3 regions of the Lactiplantibacillus sp. 3062 genome follow, and region 1 is predicted to be linked to each of the others. Evidence: predicted binding sites of a transcription regulator. Region 1 holds the regulator's gene; each other region holds the start of a gene.

Region 1 (3,249 bases):
GATGGATTCCGCCGTACAGTTAGCCGTACCGTTAAAGGTTGAGAGCCACTACGGTGATACTTGGTACGATGCAAAATAGGGGGAACCACCATGCCTGAATTACCTGAAGTTGAAACTGTTCGTCGCGGCTTAAATCGTCTGGTTAGCGGGGCAACGATTGCTAGTATCGAGGTTTTTTGGCCGAAAATTATTAATAATGATGTCGATAGTTTCAAACAGCGTTTAGCCAACCAAACGATCCAGACCATTGATCGGCGGGGGAAGTATTTGTTGTTTCGCTTTAGCAATGGTCTGACGATGGTGTCGCATTTGCGGATGGAAGGCAAGTATAATGTTGTACCGCGTGGTGAAGATCAAGGTAAACACACGCACGTGATCTTCCATCTGACCGATGATCGTGATTTGCTGTACAACGATACGCGTAAGTTCGGGCGAATGACGCTCGTGCCGACCGGTGAAGAAAACACGGTGGCGGGATTGCGGACAATTGGCCCGGAACCCGTTGCTGAACAGTTAACACTGGCTTATATGACGGCCACTTTTGGCAAGTCGAAAAAGATGATCAAGCCACTATTGTTGGATCAAAGTAAGATTGCGGGCATTGGGAATATTTACGCGGACGAAACGCTATGGATGAGTAAGATTCATCCAATGCGGCCTGCTAATTCACTAACTACTGATGAGATTGCAACATTGCGCCAAAACATTATTGATGAAATGGCGATGGCAATTAAAGGTCACGGCACCACTGTTCATTCATTTTCAACGGCATTTGGTGAAGCCGGTCAGTTTCAAAATCACTTACACGTCTATGGTCGTGAAGGGGAACCTTGCGAACGGTGTGGCACAATTATTGAGAAAATCAAAGTGGCACAGCGAGGGACCCATTTTTGCCCGTTAGAACAACGGTTGTAGGTGATCAAGATGACAAAGTTGATTGGATTGACTGGTGGCATTGCCACTGGTAAGTCGACTGTTTCTAAGCTGCTGGCAACTAAGTTACCAATCGTTGATGCGGATAAAATCGCGTGGCAGGTTGAAGGACCAGGCCAACCGACGACCCAAAAGATTGTGGCGCACTTTGGTCAGCAAGCAGTGCTGGCAGACGGGCGGCTGAATCGGCCATGGCTTGGCCAGTTGGTTTTTAACGATGCTCAAGCTTTACAAGCCTTAACCGCAATTACACGGTTACCGATTCAGTACGCGATGTTCGAAGCGATTGTCGCGGCGAACCAGCAACAGCCAGACGCAATTATTTTAGATGTGCCGTTGTTATTTGAAAGTGGCTGGCAACACGTTTGTGATCAAGTGTTGGTTGTGACGGCATCACCCGCCGTAGTATTGCAGCGGTTGATGGCGCGTAACCACTTATCGCAACAGGCGGCTCAGGCACGAATTGACAGCCAAATGCCACTTGCACAGAAGGTCGCAAGGGCTGACGTTGTCATTGATAACGGGGCCAACATTGATAAAACTAAAGCAGCCGTGTTAAAATGGCTGAAAACTATTACTAAATAAAGAAAAACTGATTGTTAGTTGTTACAAGGGGTGAGAAGTCTATGCAATGTCCACATTGTCATCATAATGGCTCCCGCGTGGTTGACAGTCGACCAACTGATGATGGTCGCGTGATTCGACGGCGCCGGGAATGCGAAAACTGTGGGTTCCGGTTCACAACATTTGAACGGGTCGAAGCCACGCCATTATTAGTCATTAAGAAAAATGGTGCCCGCGAAGAATTCAATCGTGAAAAAGTCTTGCGCGGAATTATTCGCTCGGCCGAGAAACGACCCGTTAGCATGGAAACCATGACGGGCGTCGTTGATGATGTTGAAAATAAGGTCCGGTCACTGGGCGAAAATGAAATTTCAAGCCAAGTTATCGGTGAGTATGTCATGGAGCAATTGGCAGATATTGACGAAATTTCGTACATTCGTTTTGCCAGTGTTTACCGGCAATTCAAGGATATGCACGTCTTCTTGAATGAGCTCCAAGATATGATGGAGCGTGATAAGGTCAAACTGGCAAAACCGTCAGCGAAGACGACCCACGCACCTAAACGAAAAAAAGATTAGTGAAAAAGAATGGTGAACAACATGCCAAATGATGAACCCTTAACACCCAAAACTGGGTTAGTGGTCCCGCAAGCACCAGCGCTTAGTGCGGCGCAACAAGCTGTATTGGCGGAATTATACTTGCCACTGATGGGGCCCTTGGCATATAGCTTGTACGCGGCGTTACGTAGCTTACAGAGTAGCGAGAATGAGCTGAGCAATCGACGCAGTCACGCGGAACTGCTTGGCATCCTAAATGTGGACTTGCCGACGGTGTTAGCGGCTCGGCGTAAACTTGAAGCAACTGGCTTGTTGCGCAGCTATTATCAACAAGATGAATTGGGTGCCATGTACATTTATCAACTACAAGCACCATTACTGGCGTTACAATTCTTTGCGGATGATCTATTGAGTGTCCTATTGTTAGATACGGTCGGTGAGTTACGTTATCAACAACTTGCTGGCGATTTTGCAGCACAGCCGATTGACTTGACGGCTGCCAAAGACGTGACGGCAAATATCTTAGATGTGTTTCACGTTGATAGTCAAAAAGTTACGACGCCACCTCTTTCAGTGCAAAAGGTGCGCGCCCAATTGGCGGCCAATGAACCGGCCGAGGATCACTCGCCCGTGCTCAGTGACGATGACTTTGACTGGCAACTGTTGGGGCAAATTTTGAAGCAGAACTATGTTGATCTCAAACAGGTTGCGAGTTCACGGCAACTGATCATTACGGAAAGTCGGGTCTACGGCATCAGTGAGATTGAGATGGCTAAGTTAATCAGTGAAGTGGCTAGTTTAACAACGGGTCAGTTTGATGAAAATCAATTGAAATTATTGATTGCGCGGCGCTATGAACGGCCCGCAGTTTCGAGTCAGCAGGTCGCTACGGAAGCACCGGTTGCAACGACGACCGCTAAGGATACCAAGGCTTCAGCACAACTCTCAACAGCTGAGCAGCAACTCGTGACGTATGCTAAGCAGACAGCACCGTATGACTTTTTATCAGCTTTGAAGCAGGAGAAACATGGTTTTGTGACGAGCGGTGAGAACCGACTAGTTCATGATTTAATTGGTCGGGGGGTATTACCCAATGCCGTCATCAACATGGTGATCTACTACTTATTGCAAAATCGGGAGTTAGCTGCCCTTAATCGTAATTTGCTAGAAACAGTCGCCAATGATTGGCAACAAC
Region 2 (3,249 bases), on a different contig from region 1:
CCAGGCCTTTAACCACCTTTGTTAGGCGTTTAGTTATTCCTTCAACAAGCAGTGGCTTTAACTATCAGCCTGAAAAGCATCACCCAAATAACGTATTACTACTATAATAATAGGTAAATAAAAATAAACCAACCTATCAGCACGTTCAAAACTAGCACTCAATATTTAATTTAAATAAAAAGCTCTCAACCGAATGGCTAAGAGCTGTTACATTTCATAAAAACAAAAGGCACAAGATGAAGCAAACTTAGTGCTGCTTCCTTCCGGACCTGACACGATTCGTAAATCCACCCTTGCCTTTTGGCCTTGCGGCAAATACTATAATACATGATTTGCGCCACAATTACCAGCCATCGGCCTAATTTTTTTCAGCAGCTTCACGTCGTGCTTTTTTAGCCGCCTTTTTCCGTTTACGAATCCCACGGAAGAAGTTTTCCAACATCTCGCCGGCCGGACGTGCCAAGATGCGTTCATGAACCGTTACTTGATGATTTAACCGGGTATCATCCATCACCTGATACAAACTACGAACGGCGCCAGCCTTGGGATCACGGGCACCAAAGTAGAGTTCAGGTAGCCGTGCATTAATAATAGCCCCACTACACATCAAACATGGTTCCAAGGTGACATATAGCTGACAATCGGCTAATCGCCAACTATGCAAATATTCGCAAGCTTCCTGAATCGCAATAATTTCCGCGTGCATCGTTGCATCCTGACCATGCTCCCGTAAATTGTGACCACGGCCAATAATTTCACCCTGGTGAACGATCACGGCCCCAATCGGCACTTCGCCAATTAAGTAGGCCATCCGCGCTTCATGTAATGCTTCTTGCATCCAGTCTTCCGCTGTTGGTTCCGTCACGACTATCCCTCCTTTACACTTTGTAGGATGTAATACCCTTTGTCCTTCTTAATCACCTGACAATTACCAAAGGTCGTTTGCATCAATTTCTTCGCAGATGGTGCGCCCTGCTTTTTCTGTAAAACGACGGTGAGTGTTCCACCAACGACTAGCCGTGAAACGGCCCCCGTTAACATCGCATCCACCACTGCCTTACCTGCGCGCACCGGTGGGTTGGTGACAATCGCCGCGTAATTAGTCGCGGTCACTTGTTGATAGACATCAGACGTAAAAATATTGGTATTCGTAATTTGGTTCAAAGCAACATTTTTACGCGCTAAGCTTAGCGCTAACTCGTTCACATCGACCATATCAACCGTTCGTTCGGGTGATTGATACGCGAGCGCCATCCCAATGGGACCATATCCGGTTCCCAAATCTAGCATTGGGCCCGCTGACAAATCAGTTGGATCAAACGCTGCAAGTAGTGTTCGTGAGCCGTAATCCACGGTACGCTTGGAGAAGACACCGTTGTCCGTCGTAAATTTAAACGAGTGATTAAAAATTTCAAAATTCCATTGCTTTTCATCATGCACAATATCCGGATTGTGTGTATAATAATAGTTGGTCATATTTATTTTCCTCTAAATTTCTGGTCTATATCTATGATAACTGATTCAGCGAGTGAACCACAAATAATTTAAAAAACTTTTTAGTCGGTTAAAAGCTGACACTAACACAACATCTAGGGCTTGTGATTTTTACCACACCCTAGATGTTGTGTTTTTTGATTGTTTTTTTCACCACATGTTGTATACTAAATTTATCAGAAAAACGAGTTAGGATGATGAAAAATGAAAAAAGTTACTGTATTTACTAAAAACAACTGCATGCAATGCAAGATGACTAAGAAGTTCCTCACGGCGCACAATATTGCCTTTGAAGAGAAGAACATCAATACGAATCCTGAATACGTCGATTACCTGAAGAATCAAGGTTTCCATGCTGTTCCGGTCGTTGAAATCAATGGCGAAGACAGCATTGCCGGCTTCCGTCCTGATGCTTTAAAACAATTAGCTGTTTAGTTTGTTCACGCTTTTTTGCGTGGTTACATAGCTGGTTTACCCTTTAAAATATGATAAACGACCCACAATCATCAACCTACTGATTGTGGGTCGTCGATTTTGCCAGCCACAATTATACTGATAGAAAGAGGATTCCTTATGACCTTAAAAGATTTAAAAGACGTCACGTATTACGACTTAAATAATGAGATCAATATTCCCGTTAACAATCAGATTCCGCTCAACAAGGATCAGGAGGCACTTGCCGCTTTCCTTGAACAAAATGTTGAACCGAACACGATGAAATTTGATAGTCTTAAGGCGCGCTTTGACTACCTACGTGAACACGACTATTTGGAAACCCCTGCCATTGATAAGTATGATTTTAGCTTTATCGAAAAACTTTACGATTACTTGCGGTCGCAAGACTTCCACTTCAAGACGTTTATGGCGGCTTACAAATTTTATGCCCAATACGCCTTAAAGACGGATGATGGCGACTATTACTTGGAAAACTTTATTGACCGTGTGGCAATGAACGCCCTCTACTTTGCTGATGGTAATGAAGACTTGGCGATGGACCTGGCCGACGAAATCGTTCACCAACGTTATCAACCAGCCACCCCCAGTTTTCTCAATGCTGGCCGGGCCCGGCGTGGTGAATTGATTTCTTGCTTCTTGATTCAATCGACCGATGATATGAACTCAATCGGCCGGACGATTAACTCCGCGTTACAACTTTCTCGGATCGGTGGCGGGGTCGGTATTAACCTCAGCAACTTACGGGGTGCCGGTGATCCAATCAAGCATATCGATGGCGCTGCTAGTGGGGTCGTACCCGTCATGAAATTATTAGAAGACAGTTTCTCCTACTCTAACCAATTAGGTCAACGTCAAGGTGCCGGGGTCGTTTACCTTAGTGTCTTTCATCCAGATATTATTGCCTTTCTTTCTGCTAAGAAGGAAAACGCCGACGAAAAGATTCGGCTCAAGACGCTTTCACTCGGTGTCACCGTACCCGACAAGTTTTACGAGTTGATCAAGGCTGACGCTGATATGTATCTCTTCAGTCCTTACGGCGTTGAACGCGAATACGGGGTACCGTTCTCATATGTCGATATCACCAAAGAATACGACAATATGGTTAAGAACCCGAACATCCGTAAAACTAAGATCAAGGCGCGTGACCTTGAAAATGAAATCAGCAAGTTACAACAAGAATCTGGCTACCCATACGTCGTCAACATTGATACCGCGAACCGCGAAAATCCTATCGACGGTAAAATCGTGATGAGTAACTTGTGCTCAGAAGTGATGCAAGTGCAAACCCCATCATTAATT
Region 3 (3,249 bases), on a different contig from region 1:
CACTTATCCCGTAACGCTTTCACCACGGTCTCCGCAAAAGCTAACGCGTGCTCGTCTTGTTCCCAGTTCGGACCAAAGAAGGTCGTGCAGACTTCATAAATTCCAATGTATCCCAGTGAAATAGTCGCCCGCTGATTTTTGAAGAGCTCATCGACATTACCACCTGCTGGTAGCCGCTTACCAAACGCCCCATACATGTATAAGAGTGGTGCATTTTCCGGCTTAGCTTCCTTCGTTCGTTCGATACGGTACGCGAGTGCTTCATGACAAGTCGCCATCCGTTCCTCGAAGATTTCCCAGAACAACTGTTGGTCCCCATGTGCGGCTAACGCGATTCGTGGCAGGTTGACTGTCACCACGCCCAAATTCATCCGGCCCGAGTTTACCTCGACACCATTTTCATCACGCCAACCTTGTAAGAAGGACCGGCACCCCATCGGCGTCTTAAAACTCCCCGTTAATGCCTTGATCTTGTCATACATTAAAAGGTCGGGATACATCCGCTTGGTCGAACACTCAATCGCGAGCATTTTAATATCATAATTGGGATCATTCGGACTTAAATTTAACCCCCGCTTCATCGTGAAGATCAATTTAGGAAAAATCGCAGTTCGGTGCTCCTTACCGAGTCCCTTGATTCGAATCTGGAGAATCGCCTTTTGAATTTCTCGTTCAATCCAACTAGTTCCTAGACCAAAATTGACCGTGGTAAACGGCGTCTGGCCCTGTGACGAATATAACGTATTGATTTCATACTCAAGGGCTTGCATCGCGTCATAGATATCTTTTTTAGTTTTGGCTTTCGCATAAGCTTCCCGCTGATCGGCAGGGACCCACTTTTTCGCATCAGTCATATGTTTTTGATAGTTGATTGCCGCATAGGGAGCCAATAATTGGTCGACCCGGTTAGCGGAACAGCCACCATACTGTAATGAAGCCACGTTGGCAATGATCTGCGCCATTTGCGCTGTAGCCGTTTGAATCGACCGGGGTGAGGCAACTTCGGCGTTCCCAATCTTATACCCATTTTTGAACATGCCGTCAAAATCAATCAAGCAACAGTTCGTTTCAGGCGTGACTGGTGAATAATCGAGATCATGCCAATGGATATCGCCACGCAGATGCGCCTTAGCCACGACATCTGGTAGCATCTTCAAGCCCATGGCGCGACTTGCAGCACCGGCTTCTAAGTCGCGTTGCGTGTTAAAAATCGTACTATCCTTATTTGCATTTTCATGCACAACGCTGGCATCGCGCTCAAACAACTTTTCAATCCGTCCTTGAACATTAGTTGCTGCCGCAAACCGCTGCTGTTCAGCTTCAAAGTAATCCTGATATGCCTTAGCTGCCGCGGTCAGGCCTTGCGCATTCAAAATCTGCATCATGGTACTACGTAGCTCCCGAGTATCAATGTTGTCAGCATCTTGATACTGGGCAACAAGGGCCTGCTTGACGACCCGTACCTCGTCATCAGTCGCTAACAACCGTCGTAAGACAAAGTCAATTTTATACGGATGAAATTTCGTTTGTTCGCCACCCCGCTTTGTGACGGTCAGTGGCCGTAATTGGTCTAATATATCGTTAGTTGTCGTTGTTAGCATCTTAATTCCCCACTTTTCAAAGTCATTGATTGAATACAATTGATAGTGCGTTCTGTTTGAATCAATACTATATATAGTAGCTCATTTCCATTAACTTGCCCATTGCCAAAATTAACTGTCACCTTCAGTTGTGTACACCAAATCGCTTTAATCGTCCGGTTAGTGCGTCTTTGGAATATTTAAAAAATATTTTTTATACTGTTTTTTATCTAATATCAGAATATTTAATCAATCTCGTTAACTACCGAACCAACCTTGATACGGCTTGCTTTCAATATTTTTCACACGCCATAAACCGAATTTTAATTCGTTAAAAATTAAGCTGAACACAACCAAGTTGTTGTAAACTGATTAACTTATGACTATTTTGTTTAACTCATGCGGCGGATTCGCTATAATGAAATTAAGTCCTCATTGAGGGATGTGGACATTGGAGGAGAGAATAATTATGCAAAAAAGCAGGGGAATAATCGTTGGCTTGTTGTTGACAGGGCTACTGACAGGATGCCATTCTGCCACTGACACACAAACGCCCACCGTTCAACCAGCAACATCAAAAGTCAGCGCCGTTCGCTCAGTCACGACTCGGGATTTCTTAGGTCGCTGGGTCAGCGCTAGACCAGCAATGAGTCTGTACCTCAGTACCAATCATCAAGTTGCTTGGTTCCGACGCGGACATACGTCCATTCGTAGTCGCGCAACGTTAACGTTAAGTGATACACGTGCCACGTTCACAATCGATCACAATGTTGCAAAACTGACCCTCAACGACGCTAATCAAATGACCATGAATTATCAAGGGACTAATATCGCACTGATTAAAGATCCAAATTGGCAGCCTGAACACAACCAGGTTCCCACCACAACTAATGACGCCTTAAAGGCGGGCACCTTAACGCCAACATTTAAATTGTCGTACTAATTGAAGGCCACACCACATTTGCACGTTGACTTGTGTGAGTGTGGTGTTTTTTTTAGGGCCTGACAACTAGCGAACGACTTGCTTCTGTCAACCGTGCTCTCTATAATTAAATTAATATGACTAATCAATGGAGGAACATCAAATGATTCGACCAATTGTGCATGATCCCGCCGCGCTTAGTGTCCCTGCTGACTTAGCAACCCCTGCAGACACTCAAGTCTTGACTGATTTACTGGATACCCTCGCCGCACACACCGATAATTGCGTTGGAATGGCCGCGAATATGATTGGGGTCAACAAACAAATTATTGTCGTGCAACTCGGTCCCTTTGCAATTGCAATGATCAATCCGAAGATCATTGATCATCACGGCACTTACGAGACTAAGGAAGGCTGCCTGTCCTTACCTGGTGAACGTCCGACTAGCCGCTATCACCAAATCACGGTGAAATATAAAGATCAACACTTTAAACCGCAACAACAACGATTCAACGACTTCACAGCACAAATTATTCAACATGAATTAGATCACTGTGCAGGGAAACTGATTTAATTGTGCCTACTTCTAACTGAGCGGGAATAAATGTTCAGTTTGCTGAACTCGTTGATATTTATGAAAGATAGGACTGGTTTTATGACAACTTTAGCTTATAATGGCGAGACAGCAATTCCTGCACTCGCTCAGCAGCGTCGACACCAAGCTCATCACGCGCTCGGTACCGACAT

What was found. Region 1 encodes NrdR, which represses ribonucleotide reductase genes. Its sites were predicted from a motif close to ACACNATATATNGTGT; they were not measured.
Region 2: a site for NrdR is predicted at 1,613-1,628, ahead of ACWQAU_RS07390 (redoxin NrdH). Genes of this name have one in related genera too.
Region 3: a site for NrdR is predicted at 1,666-1,681, ahead of nrdD (anaerobic ribonucleoside-triphosphate reductase). Genes of this name have one in related genera too.

What each region holds. Positions count from the first base shown of each region.
Region 1 covers NZ_JBVAYE010000002.1:485,193-488,441, reverse strand. The annotation lists gene polA (DNA polymerase I) at 1-79, shown strand, start outside; gene mutM (bifunctional DNA-formamidopyrimidine glycosylase/DNA-(apurinic or apyrimidinic site) lyase) at 91-915, shown strand; gene coaE (dephospho-CoA kinase) at 925-1,518, shown strand; gene nrdR (transcriptional regulator NrdR) at 1,560-2,075, shown strand; gene ACWQAU_RS05335 (replication initiation and membrane attachment family protein) at 2,097-3,249, shown strand, end outside.
Region 2 covers NZ_JBVAYE010000003.1:293,791-297,039, forward strand. The annotation lists RNA gene ffs (signal recognition particle sRNA small type) at 219-305, opposite strand; gene tadA (tRNA adenosine(34) deaminase TadA) at 359-865, opposite strand; gene ACWQAU_RS07385 (class I SAM-dependent methyltransferase) at 868-1,476, opposite strand; gene ACWQAU_RS07390 (redoxin NrdH) at 1,699-1,929, shown strand; gene nrdE (class 1b ribonucleoside-diphosphate reductase subunit alpha) at 2,068-3,249, shown strand, end outside.
Region 3 covers NZ_JBVAYE010000004.1:60,432-63,680, reverse strand. The annotation lists gene nrdD (anaerobic ribonucleoside-triphosphate reductase) at 1-1,601, opposite strand, end outside; gene ACWQAU_RS08010 (hypothetical protein) at 2,050-2,523, shown strand; gene ACWQAU_RS08005 (peptide deformylase) at 2,666-3,076, shown strand; gene ACWQAU_RS08000 (FAD:protein FMN transferase) at 3,158-3,249, shown strand, end outside.